2 regions of the Kribbella sp. NPDC056345 genome follow, and region 2 is predicted to be linked to the other one. Evidence: riboswitches for the same ligand, from Rfam matches in the RefSeq annotation. Region 2 holds a riboswitch; the other holds the start of a gene.
The links. Region 2 has a riboswitch for S-adenosylmethionine ahead of thrC (threonine synthase). Riboswitches for the same ligand answer to the same signal wherever they lie in the genome.
Positions count from the first base shown of each region.

Region 1 (11,353 bases), on a different contig from region 2:
TCTTCATCGTCGCCGGCACCAACGGCATCCCGGTGTGGTTCGGTGCGAACGATCCACCGAGGCAGACGCCGAAGACGGCCAGTTGCAGACCGAGGAAGGCGAACGCCTTGCCGGGCGGGAGCAGGTAGAACATCAATCCCAGGTAGCTGCTGATCCGGATCAGCACGAGGGCGCCTTCGACCCGCTCGGCCTTGTTCGCGCCCCGGCGGAACACGTGCGTGACGCTCGACACGTACAGGCTCAGGCCTTCCAGCGTCAGCAGCGGGAAGAACAGCCAGCCCTGGCGGTCGGTCAGCCACTTCCGGAAGCCGGTGCGGCTGAGCGCGTGCTCCGGGGTGAAGGCGACCACGCCGATGGCGATGTCGGGATCGTGCTGCAACTGGTTCGGGGCCGCGTGATGCCGGCTGTGCTTCGACTTCCACCAGGCGGAGCTGATGCCGATCAGGCCACCGGCCAGTATCCGGGCGGTCCAGTCGTTCCACTTGGCCGACTTGAAGATCTGCCGGTGCGAGCTGTCGTGGCTGAGGAACGCGACCTGGGTCAGTACCAGCGCGAACGCACCGGCCATCAGGAGCTGGAACCACGAGTTGCCGAGCAGGCCGACGCCGACCCAGACCCCGGCGAAGGCGGCGAGCACCAAGCCGATCCTGGTCCAGTAGTATCCAGGGCGCCGCCGGAGCAGTCCGAGCTCGCGGACAGTGCGCGCGAGATCGGTATAGAGGTTGGTGAAGCGCTGTTGCGGATTATTGTCCGCGACGAGCTGTGACAAGTGGGAAGCACCCCGGTCCGGTCGTACATCGCGTCGACGCGCCACCGGGTCTGGGGCAGCGCCACAACTGTGGCTGGTACCTCCAACGGAACCACGTTAGGCAACCCTTCGCAAGGTGAGTCTCGCGGGCGCGCCAAGGGGCAACCGTCAGTTCACGCGGCAGCCATCCGGCGGGATCAGTCTTGCGGGTATGAAATTGAGTCGCCGCCAACTCTTGGCTGCATCCTCCGCCGCCGGTGCCTCCCTGGCTCTGCCAGGTGTCGCTGCTGCGGCCCCCAACGTCGTACGCCGGGATCGGCCCGCACTGCCGTCCGGAATCATGTCGGGCGACGTCAGCTCGAACGCCGCCGTGGTCTGGTCGCGCACCGACCGCAAGGCCCGGATGATCGTCGACCTGACCAGCCATGGCCGCTTCGACCGGGCAGTCCGGTTGTGCGGCCCGGTGACCGGGCCGGACCAGGACTTCACCGCGCAGGTGCCGCTCAAGGGCCTGCGGCCCGGCCAGCGGTACGACTACCGGATTGCGTTCGAGGACGCGTACGGCCGCCGTGGTGAGTCCCTCGAAGGCTCCTTCAGTACGCCGGGCCGCAACCGCGGACTGTCGTTCGTCTGGACCGGGGACACCGCCGGCCAGGGGTACGGCATCAACCCGGACTTCGGCGGCATGATCGCGTACAAGGCCATGCACGAGACCCGGCCGGACTTCTTCCTGCACTCCGGGGACAACATCTACGCCGACGGCCCGATCGCGGCCACGGTGCAGATCCCGGACGGCACGGTGTGGAAGAACGTGGTGACCGAGGAGGTGTCCAAGGTCGCCGAGACGCTGGCGGAATACCGCGGCCGCTACAAGTACAACCTGCTGGACCACAACGTGCGTGACCTGTACGCCGACGTACCGATCGTCAGCCAGTGGGACGACCACGAGACGGTCAACAACTGGTACCCGGGAGAGGTCCTGGAAGACACCCGCTACACCGAGCGGCGGGTCGACGTCCTGGCGGCCCGAGCCCGGCAGGCGTTCCTCGAGTACCTGCCGATGGTGCACACCGCGGGCCGGAACCGCATCTACCGCAAGGTGAGCTATGGTCCGCTGCTCGATGTCTTCTGTCTCGACATGCGCACCTACCGCGGCGCCAACCCGGCACCGGCGACGGCCGGCCCGGTGGCCATGCTGGGTACCGAGCAGGCCGAGTGGCTGGTCCGCGAGGTGGCCAAGTCCAAGGCAACCTGGAAGGTGATCGCCAGCGACATGCCACTCGGTCTCCTGGTGCCGGACGGCCCACTGATCGAGGCAGTCGCGAACGGCGTCGGCGGTGCACCCGGTGGCCGGGAGCACGAGATCGCGTGGGTGCTGAGCCAGTTCAAGAAGCGCAAGGTGCGCAACACGGTCTGGCTGACCGCCGACGTGCACTACTGCGCCGCACACCACTACGACCCGTCCCGGGCGGCGTTCACCGACTTCGACCCGTTCTGGGAGCTCGTGGCCGGTCCGGTGAACGCAGGTACGTTCGGCCCGAACACGCTGGACCCGACGTTCGGACCGAAGGCGGAGTTCGTCAAGGCGGCCGACTTCCCGAACCAGCCACCGAGTGGCGGCAACCAGTTCTTCGGCCACGTCGAGATCGACCCGCGCACCGGCGTCTTCACGGCGTCACTGCGGGATCTGTTCGGCAAGGTCCTCTGGACCAAAGACATCAATCCGGCCCAGCACTAGGGGCCCGTCGTACCCACCTGCCTCCGGCGCCTGCGCGGGATGCCGCCCACCGGGGGCGGTGGGTACGACGCATTTAGCCGAAGAACTCCAGTGCGTGCTTGACGACCGCGTCCGGCCGGTCGTCGACCAGGAAGTGCGTTGCGCCCGCAATCTCGTGCACGTCAGCGCCTTGGAGTGAATCGGCCCGCACGATGCGGTCCTCCGCACCCAGTAGCACTCTGGTCCGAGTGCTCACCTTCTGGTCGCGGTACTGACCGCGCACCATCCGCATGCCCTCGGGCTGGATGAACCGCCGGTACAGTGCCGACCCCGCCGCGGCACGCTCCGGGTCCTTGAACTGACTGGCGAAGAGCTCGACCAGCTCATCGGACATGCCGTCCCCCGAGTGACCGCGCAGCATGACGCGAGCCAGTCCGGTACGGCGCAGTGCCCACGGACCGAGGCCTGGCCAGGGGAGCACCATGTTGAACCAGCCGTAGCGCAGCATCCGCGCGTACATGCGTGGCTTGGCCTTCGCACCGAGTGGTGGGATCGAGAGCATCAGGTGATCGCGCACTCGTTCCGGATGTCGCAAGCAGAACAGCGTGCCGAGGATGCCGGACCAGTCGTGCGTCAGCAGGTGCACGCGATCCAGCTGTAAGGCGTCCAGCAGCCCTTCGAGATCGGCCAGTAACGACTCGCTGTCGTAGCCGGACGCCGGAGCCTCGGACTGCCCGAACCCACGCAGATCCGGGCAGATCACCCGGTAGTGCTGGGCCAGTGTGGGGATGACGTCACGCCACTCCCACCAGTGCTGCGGAAACCCGTGCAGCAGTACGACGGCATCACCGTTCCCGGCCTCCGTCACGTGCAGACGCACGCCGGGCAGGTCGACGAAGCGGTGGCTCACCCCCTGAAGTTCCATCCATCGACCGTACTACGAACGTAGTACGGCGTCTACTATGTTTATAGTGACCGAGTGGAATCACCGCGTACCCGAGCGCTCCAGGCCGCCGTCGAGCTGCTCGGCACCGAAGGACTCCGATCCCTCACCCATGCCCGGATCGACGACCGTGCCGGGCTGCCGAAGGGATCGACCTCCAACTACTTCCGCACCCGGGCCGCCCTGCTGACGGGTGTTTCCGACTGGCTCGCGGACGTGGACCTGCAGGCGGTCGGGCCCGCGTTCCGGCCGACGACCGCGGCCGAGTTCGTCGATGCGATGTGCTGGTTGTTCGACCTGGTCACCAGAGTCAACCGGGTGCAGACGACAGCTCGGCTGGTGCTGTTCCTGGAGGGCAGCCACGACGCCGAACTCCGCAAGTCGCTGTCCCGCGGCCGCGCGGCGCTGGAGGCCGGGGCGACGGCGGCGCTGGCCGGTCTGGGCGCCCCGGATCCCGTGGTGGCGGCGCAGGCGGTCGCCGCGATGTCGGAAGGGCTGATCCTGCATCGGATCGCGCGGCACGACGACGTGGACCCGCGGCCGGCGTACGAGCTGATTGCCAGGGCAGTGATTCCGGTCGCCGGTTAGGTTTGTCCCCATGACCTATCCGGAAAGCCGCCGTGACGATGTGGTCGAAACCCTGCATGGGCACGCGATCGCCGACCCCTACCGCTGGCTGGAAGACCCCGACGCCGCCGAGACCCAGGACTGGGTGAACCGGCAGAACGAGTACACCCAGGCCGAGCTGGCGGGCTATCCGGAGCGGCAGTGGTTCCAGACCACGCTGTCCGCGATCCTGGCTCGTCCGCGCGCCGGAGTGCCGGCCAAGAAGAGCGGTTGGTACTTCGTCGGCCGCAACGACGGCACCCAGGCGCAGGACGTCGTGTACGTCGCGGAGTCCCTCGCGGAACTGCTGGACAGCGGCCGGGTGCTGATCGACCCGAACAAGCTGTCCGAGGACGGCACCGACTCACTGGGGACGTTCACAGTGAGTCCGGACGGCAAGTACTTCGCTTACGGCATCAACGAGAGCGGTAGCGACTGGACGACGTTCCGGTTGCTCGACATCGCCACCGGTGATCCGGTGGACGACGTGGTGACGGAGGCCAAGTTCTGCGAGGCCACCTGGCTTCCGGACAGTTCGGCGTACCTGTACCTGCACTACCCGTCGAGTGGGCGCAGTGAGGGCACGGAGACGAAGACGCTGTCGGGTGGACAGCTCAAACTGCACCGCGTGGGTACGCCGCAGTCCGACGACGAGCTGGTCCTCGCCTTCCCCGAGGACGACCGCCTGTTCATCTCACCGAAGGTGTCCGACGACGACAGGTATGTCGTTGTGCACATCAACGCAGGCACTGACCCTGCCTGCAAGCTGTGGGTCTACCCGATCACCACCGACGGTCTCGGTGAGCCGATCAAGGTGGTCGACGAGCTGGCCGACGAGATCTTCTTCATCCGGATGGCCGGTGACCAGCTGGTGCTGCAGACCGACCGCGACGCGTCCCGCGGCCGCGTGGTGCTCTCCACGCTGGACGGCACTTTCACCGACCTCATCCCCGAAGGACCCGACGCACTGCAGGCAGTTCGCGGTACGGCGTCCGGACTGGCAACCGTCACGCTGGTCGACGCACAGCCCGTGCTGACGCTCTACGCACTCGACGGTTCCGGTGCGCGCGTGGTCGACGTACAGGGCGGTGGTGTGCTCGATCTGAATGGCAGCACCAAGTACGACGAGCTCTTCATCGGCTTGTCGACTGTCACCGACCCCACCGTCTCGTACGTCGTCTCGGCGTCCACCGGCGCAGTGCGGGCACTGCCCGAGCTGGTCCGCGGCGCCGGCGGCTACGAGTCGCCTTCGGTGGTTGTCACGCGCGAGCTGGCCGGGGAGGTGCCGTACTTCCTGATCACGCGCTCCGACCTGGACTTCGCCACACCACGCCCGACGCTGCTCTACGGGTACGGCGGCTTCCGCATCCCGATCCTGGCCGACTACAAGCCGGGCTGGCCGGCCTGGCTGGCTGCCGGGGGAGTGCTGGCGATTGCGAACCTCCGCGGCGGCGGTGAGTACGGCAGCGACTGGCACGACGCCGGGCGGCTCAAGCACAAGCAGCAAGTGTTCGACGACTTCATCGCGGTCGCGGAACACCTGCGGGACCAGGGAGTGACCACTCCGGCGCAGCTGGCCATTCACGGCCGCAGCAACGGCGGACTGCTCGTCGGAGCCGCCATGACGCAGCGGCCCGACCTTTTCAAGGTCGCGCTGCCGGGCGTCGGCGTACTGGACATGCTGCGGTTCCACCTGTTCACGGTGGGGCAGCGTGGGCGTCCGACTTCGGGCATCCGGACAACCCGGAGCAGTTCGAGGATCTGCTGGCCTACTCGCCGCTGCATCGCGTGCAGGACGGTACGGCGTACCCGGCCACGCTCGTGGTCACCGGTGACCACGATGACCGGGTCGTCCCGTTGCACAGTCACAAGTTCATCGCTGCGTTGCAGCATGCCCAGTCCGCGGCCGAACCCGTCTTGACCCGAGTAGAGGTCAACACCGGTCACGGCTTCGGAAAACCCGCCGCGATGATCGCGGCGGAGTGGGCGGACCTACTGGCGTTTGCTGCTCACCACGTAGGTCTGAAGACTCCTGAGCAGTAGGAGCGCTTGTGGGGCTGCGTCACCAGATGCGGGGCGCGTGGAGGTCGCGAGGGTCATCGGCCGGCTGACAGCCGTGGTCGGTGTCCTCGTACTCCGCGCGCGGCCCGTTGGTGGCTAGCGAGCGCACTGCGCCGACCAGCCGGTCCACGTGCTCGCGGGTCGTCCCGAGACCGAGGCTGGCGCGCACCGCCGTACCGTGCTCGGGTGCGTCGGCCAGCAGGTGACCGACCAGCGGGTGTGCGCAGAACTTGCCGTCGCGGACGCCGATGCCGTACTCCGCGCTGAGTGCCGCGGAGACGAGCGTCGAGCTCAGACCCTTGATGGTGAAGCAGACCGTGCCGACGCGGTCGGCCTCGGCGCCGAAGATCGAGTACGTCGTGACGTCGGCGATCTGCGCCAGGCCGGTGCGCAGCCGGGCGAGCAGGCTGCGCTCGTGCTGCTCGATCGCGTCCCGATTGCGGCTGATGGTCGCGCAGGCCGAGGCCAGGGCGATCGCGCCGATGACGTTGGGGGAGCCACCCTCGTGCCGGGACGGGCCGGTCGCCCAGACCACGCCGTCGCCGGAGACCGAGGTGGTCGCGCCCCCGCCGTACAGGTAGGGGTCGGCGGCGTCGAGCCAGTCCGCGCGGCCGATCAACGCACCGGCGCCGTACGGGGCGTAGAGCTTGTGACCGGACAGTGCGACCCAGTCGACGTCCAGCTCGGCGATGTCGACGACGCGGTGCGGCGCCAGCTGCGCAGCGTCCAGGCAGATCCGCGCACCGTGCGCCTTGGCGACGGCAGCGAGCTCGGCGATCGGGAAGATCTCGCCGGTCACGTTCGACGCGCCCGTGACGACAACCAGCCGCGGACCCTCCGGAGCGCTCCGCAGTGCGTCGGCCACGGCAGTGACGGCCGCGCTGGCCGAAGCCGGTGCAGCGAGCCGGACAGTGCGCTCCTCGCCCCACGGCAGCAGGGCCGCGTGGTGCTCGGACTCGAAGACGATCACGGTCGCGTCAGCCGGGACAGCGTGCGCGAGCAGGTTGAGGGCGTCGGTGGTCTGCCGGGTGAAGATCACCTGGTCGTCCGCACGGGCGCCGACGAAGCTGTGCACCTCGGCGCGGGCCCGCTCGTACCACTGGGTCGTGATCCGGGAGGCGTACCCGTTGCCGCGGTGGACCGACGCGTACGACGGCAGGGCCGCCTCGACGCTGGCGCGCACCGACTCCAGACAGGGCGCGCTCGCACCGTGGTCGAAGTTCGCGTAGTCCGTCACGCGGCCGTCGGCCAGGGGGACCAGCAGGTCCGCACCGACGGTGGCGGGGATGGTGCCGTTCGCCAGGCGGGTGACCGCTGCGCGAGGGGCGGTGGTGCTGGCCGGCTCGAGGATGGAGAGGATCGACATGGCTTCGCTCCCGGGAAGTCCGCACTTGCCGAACGGGGTATCCGCACGGCCTGGTCTTCACCCGGGGCACCCCACCGCGGAGGAGGGTTGCCGGCCAGCGAGCCGGGGCTTGACGCTGGCGCTCATGACCTGCCGAGAACGGTAACGAACCGGCCACAAGGACGCCAGTCCTAATCTCATGTGGTGAGATAGACATACACATCGTGAGACGGAAGGCGGCGGAACGATGATCGGACGCCTGCATCACCTGGCCATCGACTGCCCGGATCCGCTCCGGCTGGCGGAGTTCTACGCCGCGCTCCTCGGCAAACCGATCACCTATCGCAGCGATGACTGGGTGGTGGTCGCGGACAACGACCACACCTCAGGACTGGCCTTCCAGCGCGCGCCGGACCATCGGCGACCGCAATGGCCCGATCCCGCGCATCCCCAGCAGATGCATTTCGACGTGATGGTCGACGACCTCGAGGCTGCGGCCACGGCGGTCGTCGCGCTCGGCGCCCGCCGCCTGGCCGACGCGGTGTTCGAGGATCCCGCCGGGCATCCGTTCTGCCTGATCCCGAGGCCCGGCTGGGCGCCGCCGGTGAATTGATTCGCGACTGGTTACCCTAGGCGTGTTGGATGGCGGGATGACGACCATCGCGGCCTGGACCGCACCTGAAGTCGAGCGGTCCGACGGTTCGTTGACCGCGCCGGAAACCGAGCTGCTGCGGGGATATCTCGACTTCTACCGGCGCACGTTGCTGTACAAGTGCGCCGGGCTGACCGCCGAGCAGCTCGCCAGCCGGCCCTCGCCGCCGTCGAACCTGTCGCTGCTCGGGCTGATCCGGCATCTGACCAAGGTCGAGCGGATCTGGTTCCGGATCCACTTCGCGGCTGGGGCTTCGGCTGAACCTCTGTTCGCGCCGGAGCTCGGGAAGGACGCCGACTTCGAGCTGATCGATCCGGCCGAGGCCGAGGCGGCGTACGACGGGTTGATCGCCGAATGGAAGCTGTCCGACGAAGCGGCGGCCGGGCGGTCGTTCGACGAGCGATTCGTCTTCAACGGGACGGAGTCGACGCTCCGGATGATCTACATCCATCTGGTCGGGGAGTACGCCCGGCACTGCGGCCACGCCGACCTGCTGCGGGAACAACTCGACGGCACCACCGGAGCCTGATCGATCTGGTAACAAGTCTTCCGATGGCCAGGACGCTGTGGTCAACTTCCTGCCATGAAGCGTCCGGCCGCCCTTGTTGCGCTCATCTTCGCGGTGCTCACCGCGTTGCTGGTCGCGCCTGCGAGTGCGGCGTACGGCGTCCGGATCGAGGTGCTGTCGGCGCCACGGCCGGACTTCGTCAGCGACGGAGACGCGCTGATCGGCATCACCGGGCAGAACCTCGAGGGCCTCGTCGTCGAGCTGAACGGCCAGGACGTCACCGACGCCTTCACCCGAACCGCGGACCGGCTGATCGGTGTGGTGCGCGGGCTGGTGCTCGGCCGGAACACGCTCACCGCGGGCGAGGCCCGGCTCGGTATCACGAACTACCCGCGCTCCGGTCCGATGCTGGCCGGCCCGCACGAGACGCCGTACATCTGCGGGACGGCCGGTTTCACCACCCTCGCGAAGGTCAAACTCGGTCCGGCGACCGGGCCGAACTGCTCGGTGCCAACCCGCGTCGACTACCTGTACCGCTCCACGGTCGACCGGTCGCTGAAGGTGCTGCCGGCAACGAAACCCGCCGACCTCGCCACCACGACCACGTCGGACGGCCGGCGGGTGCCGTACATCGTCCGCGTCGAGACCGGCGTGATCAACCGGTCGATCTACGAGTACGCCGTACTGCATGACCGCGCGCAAGGTCCGCCGACCGCGCATCGGCCACCGTCGGCTTGGAACGGCCGCCTGGTCTACAGCTTCGGCGGCGGCTGCCCGGGCGGCTGGTACCAGCAGGGGAGCAACACTGGCGGGATCAACGACGACGTACTGCTGGGACGCGGGTACGCCGTTGCCTCGTCGAGCCTGAACGTGTTCGGGGTGAACTGCAACGGGGTGCTCGCGGCGGAGACGATGACGATGACGCGCGAGCACATCGCCGAGACGATCGGCGTACCGCGGCAGACCATCGGCTGGGGTTGCTCCGGCGGTTCGTACCAGGTCTTCCAGATCGCCGACAACTATCCGGGGCTGCTGGACGGGATCGTCGCGGCATGCGTGTTCCCGGAGGTCGGGTTCGCCACGCTGCACACGATCACCGATGCGCTCCTGCTGGATCACTACTTCCGGTCGGCGGACGGCTGGACCTCCGAGCAGAAGCGTGCTGCCGCCGGCTTCGGCAAGGTCGAGACGATCGCCAACCTGGCCGGCGCCGGGCGCCGGATCGACCCGCGGGTCTATTGCCCTGAGCAACTACCTGTGGAACAGCGGTACGACCCGGCGACGAACCCGGGCGGCGCTCGGTGCGACGTCTACGACCACCAGGTGAACATCTGGGGCAAGGATGCCGCTGGTGCCGTTCGGCGGCCGCTCGACAACGTCGGGATCCAGTACGGCCTGGCCGCGCTGAACGCCGGCAAGATCACCGCGGCCCAGTTCGTCGATCTGAACCGCGCGATCGGTGGCTTCGACGCCGACGCCAACTTCGTCCCCGGCCGCACGGTGGCCGATCCGCTGGCGATCGAGACGGCGTACCGGACCGGACAGCTGATCAACGGCGGCGGGGGACTGGCGAGCACCCCGATCATCGAATACCGGCAGTACCTGGACGAGCAGCCGAACGGCGACATCCACCTGATGTTCCACTCGTTCTCACTGCGTGAGCGGCTGGTGAAGGCGAACGGCGACGCGGACAACCAGGTGATGCTGGTGCAGTCCGGCGACGCGCCCGGCGGCTTCAGCACCGGCAACCCGGTCGTTCTGTCCGCACTGAAGGCGCTGGACCAGTGGATGGATGCCATGGACGCTGACACCGGTCCCGGCTCGTCGCACAGCCGTCTGGTCCGCAACAAGCCGTCCTCGCTGGTCGAGGCCTGCTGGACTCCGCAGGGCACGAAGGTCGTCGAGAAGCAGGTCAACGGCATTGGTACGACGCGGTGCAACACGCTGTACCCGGTGTGGCCGGCCCCACGCCAGGTTGCTGGGGCCTCCGTCGCCAACGACGTCATCAAGTGCCGTCTGCGCCCACTGTCACCGGCCGACTACCAGGCCGACTTCACGCCGGCGCAATGGGCAGCGCTCCGACAGGCCTTCCCGCAGGGCGTCTGCGACTGGAAGGCACCGGGGGACGGCCAGCAGCGTCCCACTGAGGCGTGGCCCACCTTCTGAGCCGTGACGCTACGGATGGGGCAGCGTGATCGGCGTGTGACACGTGTGACTCGAGTGGTATTGGAGGTAGCCTGCTAAACATGGCGACCCGCACGTCTTCCCAGGCAGCGAAACGGCCCAGTACGGCCCGAGCCGCTGCCGGTGGACGCACCCGTCCGTCGGCCGCCCAGAAGCGTGGGCAGACCACACAGAGCAGTCGAGGCGCAAAGCGCGGCGGTGGTAGCACCGCTGCGCGGACCAGTACACCCAAAAACAGCGGTCCAGGGCCTTTCGCGGCCGCCATGCTGGCGATCGGCCGCGGCCTCGTGAAGCTGTGGATCGGCATCGCCCACCTGATCGGCCGGATGGCCCGCGGGATCGGCCATGGCGCCCGTGACCTGGAGCCGGAGCACCGTCGTGACGGTGCGGGCCTGTTCCTGATCGGGCTGGCGATCATCGTCGCCGCCTCGATCTGGTGGCACCTGCCCGGCGCGGTCGGCAACGGCGTGCGGACCGCGGTCGGCGAGAGCATCGGTGTGACCGGCTGGGCCGTCCCGCTGCTGCTACTGGCGATGGCCGTCCGGACCCTGCGGAACCCGGAGCGCAATGGCCCCGCCGGTCGCCAGAT
Region 1 covers NZ_JBHJQQ010000005.1:456,570-467,922, reverse strand. The annotation lists gene ACFCV3_RS20950 (fatty acid desaturase family protein) at 1-769, opposite strand, end outside; gene ACFCV3_RS20945 (alkaline phosphatase D family protein) at 960-2,486, shown strand; gene ACFCV3_RS20940 (alpha/beta fold hydrolase) at 2,560-3,390, opposite strand; gene ACFCV3_RS20935 (TetR/AcrR family transcriptional regulator) at 3,445-3,996, shown strand; partial or broken gene ACFCV3_RS20930 (prolyl oligopeptidase family serine peptidase) at 4,007-5,656, shown strand; gene ACFCV3_RS20925 (prolyl oligopeptidase family serine peptidase) at 5,776-6,057, shown strand; gene ACFCV3_RS20920 (aminotransferase class V-fold PLP-dependent enzyme) at 6,077-7,441, opposite strand; SAM riboswitch class IV at 7,458-7,571, opposite strand; gene ACFCV3_RS20915 (VOC family protein) at 7,668-8,033, shown strand; gene ACFCV3_RS20910 (DinB family protein) at 8,071-8,601, shown strand; gene ACFCV3_RS20905 (DUF6351 family protein) at 8,656-10,746, shown strand; gene ACFCV3_RS20900 (DNA translocase FtsK 4TM domain-containing protein) at 10,827-11,353, shown strand, end outside.
Region 1: it holds a riboswitch for S-adenosylmethionine, as region 2 does, so the genes downstream of both, ACFCV3_RS20920 (aminotransferase class V-fold PLP-dependent enzyme) here and thrC (threonine synthase) in region 2, are expected to answer to the same signal.

Region 2 (11,353 bases):
CCACGGGTTCTGCGACTTCAGACCGCAGGTGAGGGCCGCCACCGCGCCGGAGTCGTAGCGCCAGGCCATGGCGACGTTCAGGTCGATGTTGTCCTCGTTGAGCGAGGCCACCGCCTTCACCTCGGCTGGGCGGCCCAGGGCCATGTAGGCGAACGTCATCGGGTAGATGCCGCCGTCCATCAGCGACCCGCCACCCAGCGCCGGGTCCAGCAGCCGTGCGGGCAGTGCGGGCTTGTGGAACGCGAAGTCCGCCACGACCTGCTGCGGCTCACCGATCACTCCGGCGGCCAGATCGGCGAACAGGGCCTGGATGACCGGGTTGGTGCGCATCCACATGGCCTCTGCGAACAGAGTCTTGTGCTCGGTGGCGACAGCGATCAGATCGCGCGCCTGGGCCGCAGTGAGCGTCACGGGCTTCTCACACAGCACTGCGATCCCCGCCTGCAGCGCAGTGCGGGCGATCGCGTAGTGCTGTGGGTGCGGCGTGCCGATGTAGATCACGTCGACGGTGCCGGAGTCGATCAGCCGGCGATAGTCGTCGTACGCCTGCTCGATGCCGTGCTCGGCCGCGAACCGGTCGGCGCTGTCCTGGGACCGGGAGGCGACAGCGGTCGCGACCGCGCCCTCCAGCAGCTTCAGATCCCGCGTGAACGAGGTCGAGATGTTGCCAGTAGCAACGATGCCCCAGCTGACACGATCTACACCCACTGTGTGAACTCCGGGGTCGGGAACGGTCCGTCTGCCTTGATTCTGGCGGTTTCGAAGGCGTGAGCCAAGCGAATGAGCGTGGCGTCACTCCCGCCGGTCCCGCTGAACGTGATGCCGACGGGTAGTCCGGAGACCAGTCCTGCGGGCACCGAGAGCAGCGGATAGCCCGCCAGAGCGGCATGTGAGGACGAACCGCCCAGCACGTTGTCACCGTTCACCAGGTCGATGCTCCAGGCCGGTGAGTACGACGGACTGACCAGTGCGTCGAGGTCGTTGTCCCTGAGCAGGTCGTCGATGCCGTCGCGGCCCGCACGCAGCGCGGTGAGCCGGGCGGCGACGTATGCGGGCGAATCGAGCCCCTCGGTCGCTGCGGCCCGCTCGAACAGCTCCTGACCGAACCACTTGAGCTCTACGTCCGCATGGTCCCGGTTGTAGGCGATGAGGTCGTGCAGGGTCTTGGGCCCGCCAGGAACGCGGCTGGCGAGGTACGCCGCCATGTCGATCTTCATCTCGTGCGCGAGCACCTGGAGCTGGTCCTCGTCGCCGCCGGGTGTCGGGAGCGACAGGTGGTCGACCAGAGTGGCTCCGCAGCGGCTGAGCGTCTCCAGCGCCTGCTCGACCACCTGATCCAGACCGAGTGAGTAGCCCCAGAGCGGACCGCGCGGTACGCCGATGCGGACGTTGCTGAGGTCGTCCCCGCGGCAGTGCTCGGTGTAGTCAGTCCCATCGCCGGTGAGCACGTTGAGCAGAGCTGCGGCCTGCCTGACGGTCCTGGTCATCGGACCCGCGGTGTCCTGCGAGTGCGAGATCGGCACGATGCCCTGCTGCGACACGAGGCCTACTGTGGGCTTCAGGCCGACTATGCCGTTCAGAGCGGCCGGACAGACGATCGAACCGTTCGTCTCGGTACCGATGGCGAAATCGGTGAGTCCCGCGGCCACTGCGACCCCGGAACCGCTGGAGGAGCCGCCTGCCGAGCGGTTCAGTGCATACGGGTTCCGCGTGAGACCGCCGTACGCGCTCCAACCGGAGGAGGACGAGGAGCCGCGGAAGTTGGCCCACTCGCTCAGGTTGGTCTTGCCGAGGATCACGCAGCCGGCGGCGCGCAGCCGCTGGACCAGTGGTGCGTTCTGCGGGGGCGGAGGCTGCTCGGCCAGTGCCAGTGACCCGGCAGTGGTCAGCAGGCCGGCCGTGTCGATGTTGTCCTTGACCAGCACCGGGACGCCATGCAGGGGACCACGGACGCGACCTTGGTCACGCTCCGTGTCGAGCTGAACGGCATCGGTGAGAGCGGCGGGGTTGGGCGTGCAGATGGCGTTGACCAGCGGGTCCACCTCACGGCTCCTGGCCTGCAGCTCTTCCACCAGCGCCTGGCTGGAAAGAGTTGAGCTCACCCTCTGATCCTGCCAGAGTTACCCCTGCCCGGCCGCCCGCGTACGACACGCTCCGTGTCGTTCCACCGGTGAATGACATTGCTGTTGTTCGGCACGTACAGTGGAGCGCGGACGGACGATCACCGACCGCACAGGAGTCAGCAGCAGATGGACAGCGCCAACGCCAGCTCTTCCGAGCCCGCCGAAGCCGCGATGCCAGTGATTGCCGGCCTTTCCGACCGTGACGGGCAGATCCTCGCTTTCGAGCGGCACTGGTGGAAGTACGCCGGCGCCAAGGAGCAGGCGATCCGGGACCAGTTCCAGATGTCCGCCACCCGGTACTACCAGGTGCTGAACGCGCTGATCGACCGGCCCGAGGCCCTGGCGCACGACCCGCTGCTGGTGAAGCGCCTGCGCCGGCTGCGCGCCGCCCGCCAGCGCGCCCGCTCCGCACGTCGACTGGGTATCGAGGTCTGAGTATGCGCCGCCCCAAGGGCGACAAGGGCCAGGTGCTCTCGTCCCTGGTCGCTGTGATTGCCGTCGTTGCCGTCGTCGGTGGGTTGCTCGTGCTGTTCGGTACGCGGGGGCACGAGAGCAGTGCCGACGAGCCGAAGGGCACCAGTACGCCGAAGCCGTCGGCCAAGCCGTCCGGTGGACCGTCGACCATCGTGGCCAGCGTGCCGCCGAAGAAGCCCACCACTGCGCCGACCACGGCTCCTACGACCGTGCCGTCAGCTACGCAGCCCACTGAACCTACGCAGCCCACTCAGCCGCCCGCTACCCGGCCGACGACGATTCCGGCTGCTGAGCGGCCGGCTGCCGAGGTGTACAACAACACCCCGCGCAAGGGCCTGGCCGACCAGGTCGCCGGGCGTGCGCGGCAGGCCGGCTGGACCGTGACCGGTGTGGACAACTGGCACGGCAAGGTCGTCGAGAGCACGGTCTACTACCCACCGGGGATGGTGCAGGCGGCCAACCAGCTGGCCCGCGACCTCGGTGTCGGCCGGACCAAGCCGGCGCTGGACAACATGAAGAAGGACCGCCTGACGGTGATCCTGACCGCGGACTACACCGGATGAGTACGCCGGTCATCCAGACCGATCTCGGTCACGCCGGCTGGCAGGCGATCGTCGCCGACCCGGCCAGTGCGGTGATCGCTACCGATTTCGACGGCGTCCTGTCCCCGCTGGTCGAGGACCCGGCCCGTGCGCGTCCCGTCGACGGTGCACTCGACGCGCTGGCCCGGCTGGCCCGTTCGGTGTGTCAGGTGGCCATCGTGACCGGCCGCCCCGCTTTGGTCGCCACGGAACTGACAGGCGTCACCGGACACCCCGGTCTCGGCGGCCTCGTCGTACTGGGTCACTACGGCCTGGAGCAGTGGGAGGCGTCGACCGGCAAGATCACCAGCGACCCGGTCCCGCCTGGTGTCGCTGTGGCGCGTGAGCGGCTCCCTGAGCTCCTGAGCGTCGCCGGTGTGCCGGATGCCTTCGTGGAGGACAAAGAGAGCTCTCTGGCCGTTCACACCCGCCGCCTGACCGATCCGGCCGGTGCCTTCGCCAGACTCCGTACGCCGCTCACCGAGCTGGCCGACGCGACCCAGCTCCGCCTGGAGCCCGGCAATCTCGTCCTGGAGCTCCGCCCGCCCGGTATCGACAAGGGCGTGGCACTGCGCCGCCTACTCGAGTCCACCGGCGCCCGGTCGATCCTCTACGCCGGTGACGACCTAGGCGACCTGGCCGCGTTCCGAGCCGTCGAAGAAGGGCGCAGGACCGGTCTGAACGCCGTACTGCTCGCCACTCGCTCCTCCGGCGCCACCGAGCTGATCGAGGCCGCCGACATCGTCGTGGACGACCCGACCGGCGTCGTCACCGTCCTGACGGCCCTTTCGGACGCGATCGCAGCGCGCTGACTGCCTGCGCCACTGTCCGCCCGATCGGCTGCACCGGCCGCTCCACGTAACCGCCGTCCTTCAGACTGGCCATCCGCTCGAACGGATTCCGCGACGCCGGATCCCCGGTCAGCAACCACGAGACGGCCACGCCCACGACGTACAAGGGCAACATCGGCAACCCCAGCAGGCAGAAGTACTGCCACGAGTGCCGCTCCTCGTGCTTCACCAGCAACTCGTCCCCGAAGTACGACACCTCGTGCTTGCTCAGCACCACGTTCCCGATCGTGAACGCCCCCGCGACCGGAAACCCCACCCGATACCCGTTGGCATAGAACAACCCCCGCGGCCCTCGCGTCACCCGCGCCCGCCCGATCCCCGCCACCACGAACCCGGCCACCGTGGACAGGTTGACGAAGTTCCCCACCAACTTCACCCACTGCCACCCGGTCATACGGCTCAGTATGAGTTCTGTCGGTGGGGTGGGTAAGACTTGGCGGGTGGGTTCGATGATGCGGGTCTGGCGGGCGGGGCGGGTGGTGGATCCGCACTCGGTCATCGGTGGGTTGCGGAAGGGGCCGGGGGATCCGGCGTATGTGTACGACGGGCGGACTGTTTGGCGGGCGACGCGGACTCCTGAGGGGCCGGTGCTGTTGCGGCTGACGCCGCGTGGTGCGGAGGTTGAGGCGGAGGCTTGGGGGGCTGGGGCGGAGTGGGCGCTGGACGGGGTGCCGGAGTTGCTGGGGGAGGCGGACAGTTGGGAGGGGTTCGCGCCGTTGGCGGTGCATCCGGTGCTGGTGGAGGCGGCGCGGCGGTTTCCGCACGTGCGGGTGCCGCGGACGCGGGCGGTGTTCGAGGCGATGGCGGCCGCGGGGATCGAGCAGGTGGTGACTGGGAAGGAAGCTTTCCGGGGCTGGCGACTGCTACTGACCGAGTACGGCGAGCCTGCGCCGGGGCCGGGTGGGCCGGAGGGGCGACGGATGATGGTGCCGCCGGCGCCGGAGGAGTGGCGGCTGATTCCGTCCTGGCAGTGGTTGCGGGCCGGCGTCGAGGGGCGGCGGTCGCGGGTCGTGGTGACGGCAGCGACCCGGGCGAAGGCGCTGGAGCGGACGTTGGAGCTGACCGACTCGGCCGAGATCGAGCGGCGGCTGCGGTCGCTGCCCGGGGTCGGGGTGTGGACAGCAGCCGAGGTGCGGCAGCGTGCACATGGTGATGCGGATGCGTTCTCGTTCGCGGACTATCACGTGTCCCGCAACGTGTCGTACGCGTTGATCGGTGAGGAGCTCGACGACGACGGTTGCGCCGAGCTGATCGAGCCGTACCGCGGTCATCGGTTCCGGGTGCAGCGGCTGCTGGAGCTGGCCGGCATCGGCCACCCGCGCTACGGCCCGCGGAAGGCGCTGCCCACGCACACGCCGGGCGCGACGCATCGTCTGCGGTAGTGCGGGGCACTAGACGGTCGTGATCAACGGGGACGGGCTCTACCTGGTTGCGGGGCTCGCGCTCCTGCTCGGCGCGGTGCTGCCACGACTGCTCTCCCGGTACGCCGTCTCGGCGCCGATCGCGTTCCTTGGCGGCGGAATGCTGCTCGGCCTGGTCGTGGACCGGAGCCACCTCAGCCCGATCGCCGAGCCGGAGCTCACCAAACACCTGGCCGAGCTGACGGTGATCGTCGCGCTGATGGGTGTCGGCCTCGCGATCGACCGGCCGATCAGCCTCCTGCACTGGGGTGTGACGTGGCGGCTGCTGTTCATCGCGATGCCCGCGGGCGTCGCGGCGTTGACCGGTGTGGGCTGGCTGCTCGGCCTCGCGCCGGCGACCGCGCTGCTGATCGCGGCGGTGCTGGCGCCCACCGATCCGGTGCTGGCATCGGATGTGCAGGTCGGCGGCCCGACGACTGGCGAGGACGCCGAGCTGGACGAGGAGGACGAAGTACGGTTCGCACTGACCTCTGAAGCCGGTCTGAACGACGGGCTGGCCGCCCCGCTCGTCTACCTCGCGGTTTTCCTTGCCACCAAGAGCCTTTCGCCGGTCGAGTGGATCGCCTGGGATCTCGTCGGCAAGACGGTGATCGGTGTGGCTGTCGGTTTCGGGGCCGGCTGGCTACTCGGGCGGATGACGTTCTCGGCGCGGGCGCACAGTCTGCGGCTGGCGGATTCGCGGGAGCCTGTCCTCGCGCTGGCCATGACACTCGGTGTCTACGGGCTCACCGAGGTGCTGCACGGGTACGGCTTCATCGCGGTCTTCGTGGCCGCTCTCACACTGCGAGCGGCCGAGCGCAGCCACGATTTCCACAACGAGCTGCACGACTTCATCGGTGAGCTCGAACACATTCTGACCTGGGGTGTCCTGCTGCTCCTCGGGGTCGCCGTGACCGCTGGGCTGCTCGCGCCACTCACCTGGACCGGGGTGCTGATCGGCGTGCTGCTGGTCGCCGTCGTACGCCCAATTGTCGGTCGGTTGTCGCTCATCAGAAGCGGGCTGAGCCGGACCGAGGCGTGGGCGACAGCAGCGTTCGGAGTCCGGGGCGTGTCGTCGATCTACTACCTCGCGGCGGTCGGGATGCACTTCCGCGCGGAGCTGCCCTGGCTGTGGGCGACCCTCGGGTTCACGGTCGTTCTGAGTGTCGTCCTGCACGGTGTCGCCGCCACGCCGGTGATGCGCTTCCTGGAGCGCCGAACATGAGACGGCGTCTCGCATGCTGGAAGTCAGAGGGTGCGATCCGGCCTTGATTGGGTAACCTCGGGGCAGCTCATCCAGAGGGACTGAGGGAAACGGCCCGTTGAAGTCCCGGCAACCCTCCCCGTCGAGACCCCACCCCGGGGCCACTCACGGTGGAACGGTGCCAAATCCGTCCCGCCATCGAGATCCGGTGTTCGCGGGGAAGATGAGAGGGGAACCTCAGCCATGAGCCTGGCCACCGCGACCACCCACACCATCCGTGAAGGTGCCTTCGGCAACGGTACGCACCTGAGCTGTCGCGCCTGTGGGGCGAAGTCGCCGCTCGGTCCGTTCTACGCCTGTATGGAGTGCTTCGGTCCGCTCGAGGTCGGGTACGAGTTCCCGACCATCACGCGGGAGCAGATCGAGGCCGGCCCGAAGAACATCTGGCGCTACCAGCCGCTGCTGCCCGTCCCCGTCGACGTGGCCAGCTTCCCGAACACCGAGCCCGGCTACACCCGGCTCATCGACGCCCAGAACCTCGCCCGCGAGCTCGGGCTGCGCAAGCTCTGGGTGAAGGACGACTCCGGCAACCCGACCCACTCCTTCAAGGACCGGGTCGTGGCCAGCGCCCTGAGCGCCACCCGCGAGCTCGGCCTGAAGGTCTTCGCCTGCCCCTCCACCGGCAACCTGGCCAACGCCGTCGCGGCGGCCGCCGCCCGGGCCGGCATCCGCTCGGTCGTCTTCATCCCGAAAGACCTCGAGCGGCCCAAGATCATCACCACCGCCGTGTACGGCGGGACCCTGGTGGCCGTCGACGGCAACTACGACGACGTGAACAAGCTGGCCTCCGAGATCGCCGGTGAGGAGGAGGGCTGGGCGTTCGTCAACGTCAACGTCCGCCCCTACTACTCCGAGGGCTCCAAGACACTCGCCTACGAGATCGCCGAGCAGCTCGGCTGGCGGATCCCGCAGCAGGTCGTGATCCCGGTCGCGTCCGGTTCCCAGCTGACCAAGATCGACAAGGGCTTCACCGAGCTCGGCAAGCTCGGTCTGGTCGACGCCACCGACTACAAGATCTACGGCGCCCAGGCCACCGGCTGCTCGCCGGTCGCCCAGGCCTTCCGCGACGGGTACGACGTGGTGAAGCCGGTCAAGCCGGACACGATCGCGAAGTCGCTCGCCATCGGCAACCCGGCCGACGGGCCGTACGTGCTGGACGTCGCCCGCCGTACCGGTGGTGCGATCGAGGACGTCTCCGACTCCGAAGTTGTCGACGGCATCCAGTTGCTCGCCCGCACCGAGGGCATCTTCACCGAGACCGCCGGCGGGGTGACCGTCGCGACCCTGAAGAAGCTGATCGCGACCGGTCAGCTCGACCCCGACGCCGAGACGGTGATCATCAACTCCGGCGACGGGCTCAAGACGCTCGACGCCGTGGCCGACCGGGTCGGCCCGAAGGTGACCATCCCCGCGTCGTACGACGCCTTCGTGAAGGCAGGCCTGCAGTGAGTGTGAGTGTTCGCGTTCCGACCATCCTCCGGCCCTACACCCAGGGAGTCTCCGAGGTGTCCGCCGAGGGCGCGACGCTGACCGAGGTGCTGGATTCGCTCGACGCGTCGTACCCCGGGATCAAGTCCCGGGTGCTCGACGAGTCCGGTGAGCTGCGCCGCTTCGTGAACGTGTACGTCAACGACGACGACGTCCGCTTCGCCGACGGCCTGCAGACCGCGATCAAGGACGGCGGCCAGGTCTCGATCATCCCGGCCGTCGCCGGCGGCTGATCTTTCTCCGGGTGGTTCCGGGCGTCGATCGTCCGGAACCACCGCTACCGTCGCCGCTATGGCCACCAAATGGACCCTCGGCGGAGATGCCGCCGACCCCCAGCGGCTGGCGCGCTTCTGGGCCGCCGCGCTCGGCTACGTGATCGAGCCCGGCTTCGACAGCCCGGACGTCGCAGGGCTGGTCGACCCGGATGGCGTGGGCCCGGCAATCTGCTTCCTCCGGGTCCCCGAACCCAAGACCGCCAAGAACCGCCTCCACCTCGATATCCGCGTCGCCGGCCCGGGCGACCGCGACGCCGCGTCCGCCGCGCGGATGCGAACCAAGGCCGCCGAGCTGGTCGCGCTCGGTGCGACCCAGGTACGCGAGGACATCTACGGCGACCAGCTCGGTCACATCGTGATGCTCGACCCCGAGGGCAACGAGTTCTGCGTAGGGTGACGCCATGCGCGCAGTGGTGATCGAGAAGTACGGCGTTGTCCCCGAGGTACGGGAGGTTCCGGAGCCCTCGGTGGCGGACGGGTCCGTCGTACTGAAGGTTGAGGCGACTGGGCTGTGCCGGAGTGACTGGCATGGGTGGATGGGGCACGACTCGGACATCGTGTTGCCGCATGTGCCTGGGCATGAGTTGGCCGGGACGGTTGCGGCGATTGGTGCTGGGGTCGAGGGGTGGCAGGTCGGGGATCGGGTCACGACGCCGTTCATCTGTGCCTGTGGTTCGTGCGACGAGTGTGCTTCCGGGAATCAGCAGGTGTGCCCGAATCAGTTGCAGCCTGGGTTCAACTACTGGGGATCGTTCGCCGAATACGTCGCGATCCCGTATGCGCAGGTGAATCTGGTGCGGCTGCCGGACGAGCTCGACTTCGGTACGGCGGCTGGGCTGGGTTGCCGGTTTGCGACGTCGTACCGGGCTGTTCGGCAGGTGGGGAAGGTCGAGGCCGGCGAGACCGTGGTGGTGTACGGCTGTGGTGGGGTCGGGCTGTCGGCGGTGATGATCGCCGCCGCCGCGGGTGCCCGGGTGATCGCCGTCGACACGAACCCGGCCGCGCTTCAGCTGGCCGTCCAGTACGGCGCTGCCGAAACACTGAGCACGACGGTCGGAGCCGACCTGGGTGCGCACGTGACGTTCGACGCGCTCGGATCGAACGACCTCGTGCAGCAGGCGCTCCGGGTACTCCGGCCGCGCGGTAGGCACGTCCAGATCGGGCTGCTGCCGTCCGGCGTACAACTCGATGTCAGTCGCCTGATCGGCCAAGAGCTCCAATGGCTCGGCAGCCACGGCATGCCCGCCCACGCCTACCCCGAAATGCTCACCCAAGTTGCCCAAGGCAACCTAAACCCCGCCGCCCTGATCACCCGAACCATCACCCTCGCCGAAACCCCCGAAGCCCTGGCCGCCCTCACCAACGGCACCCCCGCCGGCGTCACCATCATCACCCCCTGACCAGCCGACCCCACCCTGTCCCGTTTGGTGGGCCAGCCCATCCGGTGGTGGGTGGGCTAACGGCATGCGGTGGGCCCTCCCGCAACGCGATGGGTCAGCCCACCAAATGGGTTAGAGGCGGATGGCGTAGATGGTGGAGGGTCGGCCGGTTCGGCCGTGTTGCTGGGTGGCGATGGGGTCGGCCAAGCCCGCGCGCTCGAGGCGTTTCAGGACTCGGCGGGCGGTTCGGAGTTGGACTGCCAGGTGGTCGGCTACGTCTTGGGTGGTGAGGCCGTCGGGGTTCTTGGCGGTGAGTTCGCGCATGCGGGCGAGGGTTGCCGGGTTGAGGCCTACGCGGCGGGCCAGCAGGGGGAGGCTTTCGGCGCCGCGGGGGATGGCGGGCTGGTCGCCGGAGGGTTCGATGACGATCTCGACGTCGTCGGACATCGAGACGACGCCGGCCACGGTGCCGATCGAACCGGCGCGGCCGACGGCGCGGCGGGCCAGGGCTTCTGCTTCCGCGGCGGTGCGGCCGATGCCGAAGCCGACGTACGCCGTGCTGTGCCGAGCGGCGAGGTGGTCGAGGAGTGGCATCCGGGTGAACTGTTCGGTCGCCTGCTCGAGTAGTCCGCGGGTGGTCACCACCAGGTGGCGGCCGTCGGGAAGGAGGGCGAGGCTGCCGCCGAGGGTGATGAGGTCGCCGGCCAGGGCGTCGTCGGGTTCGGGGAGGTCGACGATGCCGAGTGCGACTTGGGCGTCACCGACGTGCTGGCCGCTGGTCGTGAGGACGAGTGCCTGCAGAGTCGAGCGGATCGAGTAGCGCGACGGGACCAGGCGGACCGACGGCATCTCGTTCTCGAGGAGGTGGAAGGCCGAACCGAGGCAGCTGATCGCGATCTTGGTGTCGTGCTTGTCGCGGGTGCTGCGGTGGAAGGTGACGATGTCGTCCGAGGTCAGACCGGGCCGGTACGGGAGCACCTGGATCTGATCGGTGGGCAGCTTGGCCTCGATCAGCGTCTCCAGGACCTCACTGCGCCGGAGGGTGTCGATCGAGAACTGGGTGACGTTGTGGCCGAGCCGCAGCAGCTCGACCAAGGCGCGCAGGAGCGTGGCGCCGTCGTACGAGACGTACATGGCGGGGCGGTCGACGACGCCGGCCTCGGTCGCGATCGTGTACGGGACGATGCCGGTGAAGAGCAGGGCGTCGAGCTTCTCCTGGGACTCCACGACCAGCTCGACCGTCTCGGTCTCGTGCCGGTACGACAGCGGCTGCAGGGTGGCCCCGCTCGGCGGACCGGTCGCGATCACGCGCTGCACGACGTCCTCCGGACCGACAACGCCGACCACGACTGCCATCAGGACACCCCCATGCCACGCACTGTAATGCAGCCCGGGCCGAACTCTTGACGATCGAAGCAGAGTCTCTTAGTTTCGGTCAAGACCATAATTGCCGTGAGGTGACTGCTGGTCGGCTGCGGACGAGGTGTGGTGGAGCGATGGAGGGAGCGCGCCACCTCA
Region 2 covers NZ_JBHJQQ010000018.1:74,651-86,003, forward strand. The annotation lists gene ACFCV3_RS38250 (Gfo/Idh/MocA family protein) at 1-708, opposite strand, end outside; gene ACFCV3_RS38255 (amidase) at 699-2,102, opposite strand; gene ACFCV3_RS38260 (DUF3263 domain-containing protein) at 2,250-2,558, shown strand; gene ACFCV3_RS38265 (LytR C-terminal domain-containing protein) at 2,561-3,160, shown strand; gene otsB (trehalose-phosphatase) at 3,157-3,990, shown strand; gene ACFCV3_RS38275 (hypothetical protein) at 3,947-4,423, opposite strand; gene ACFCV3_RS38280 (DNA-3-methyladenine glycosylase family protein) at 4,479-5,411, shown strand; gene ACFCV3_RS38285 (cation:proton antiporter) at 5,431-6,654, shown strand; SAM riboswitch class I at 6,719-6,863, shown strand; gene thrC (threonine synthase) at 6,877-8,142, shown strand; gene ACFCV3_RS38295 (ubiquitin-like small modifier protein 1) at 8,139-8,414, shown strand; gene ACFCV3_RS38300 (VOC family protein) at 8,473-8,853, shown strand; gene ACFCV3_RS38305 (alcohol dehydrogenase catalytic domain-containing protein) at 8,858-9,856, shown strand; gene ACFCV3_RS38310 (hypothetical protein) at 9,968-11,191, opposite strand; gene ACFCV3_RS38315 (dihydrodipicolinate synthase family protein) at 11,351-11,353, opposite strand, start outside.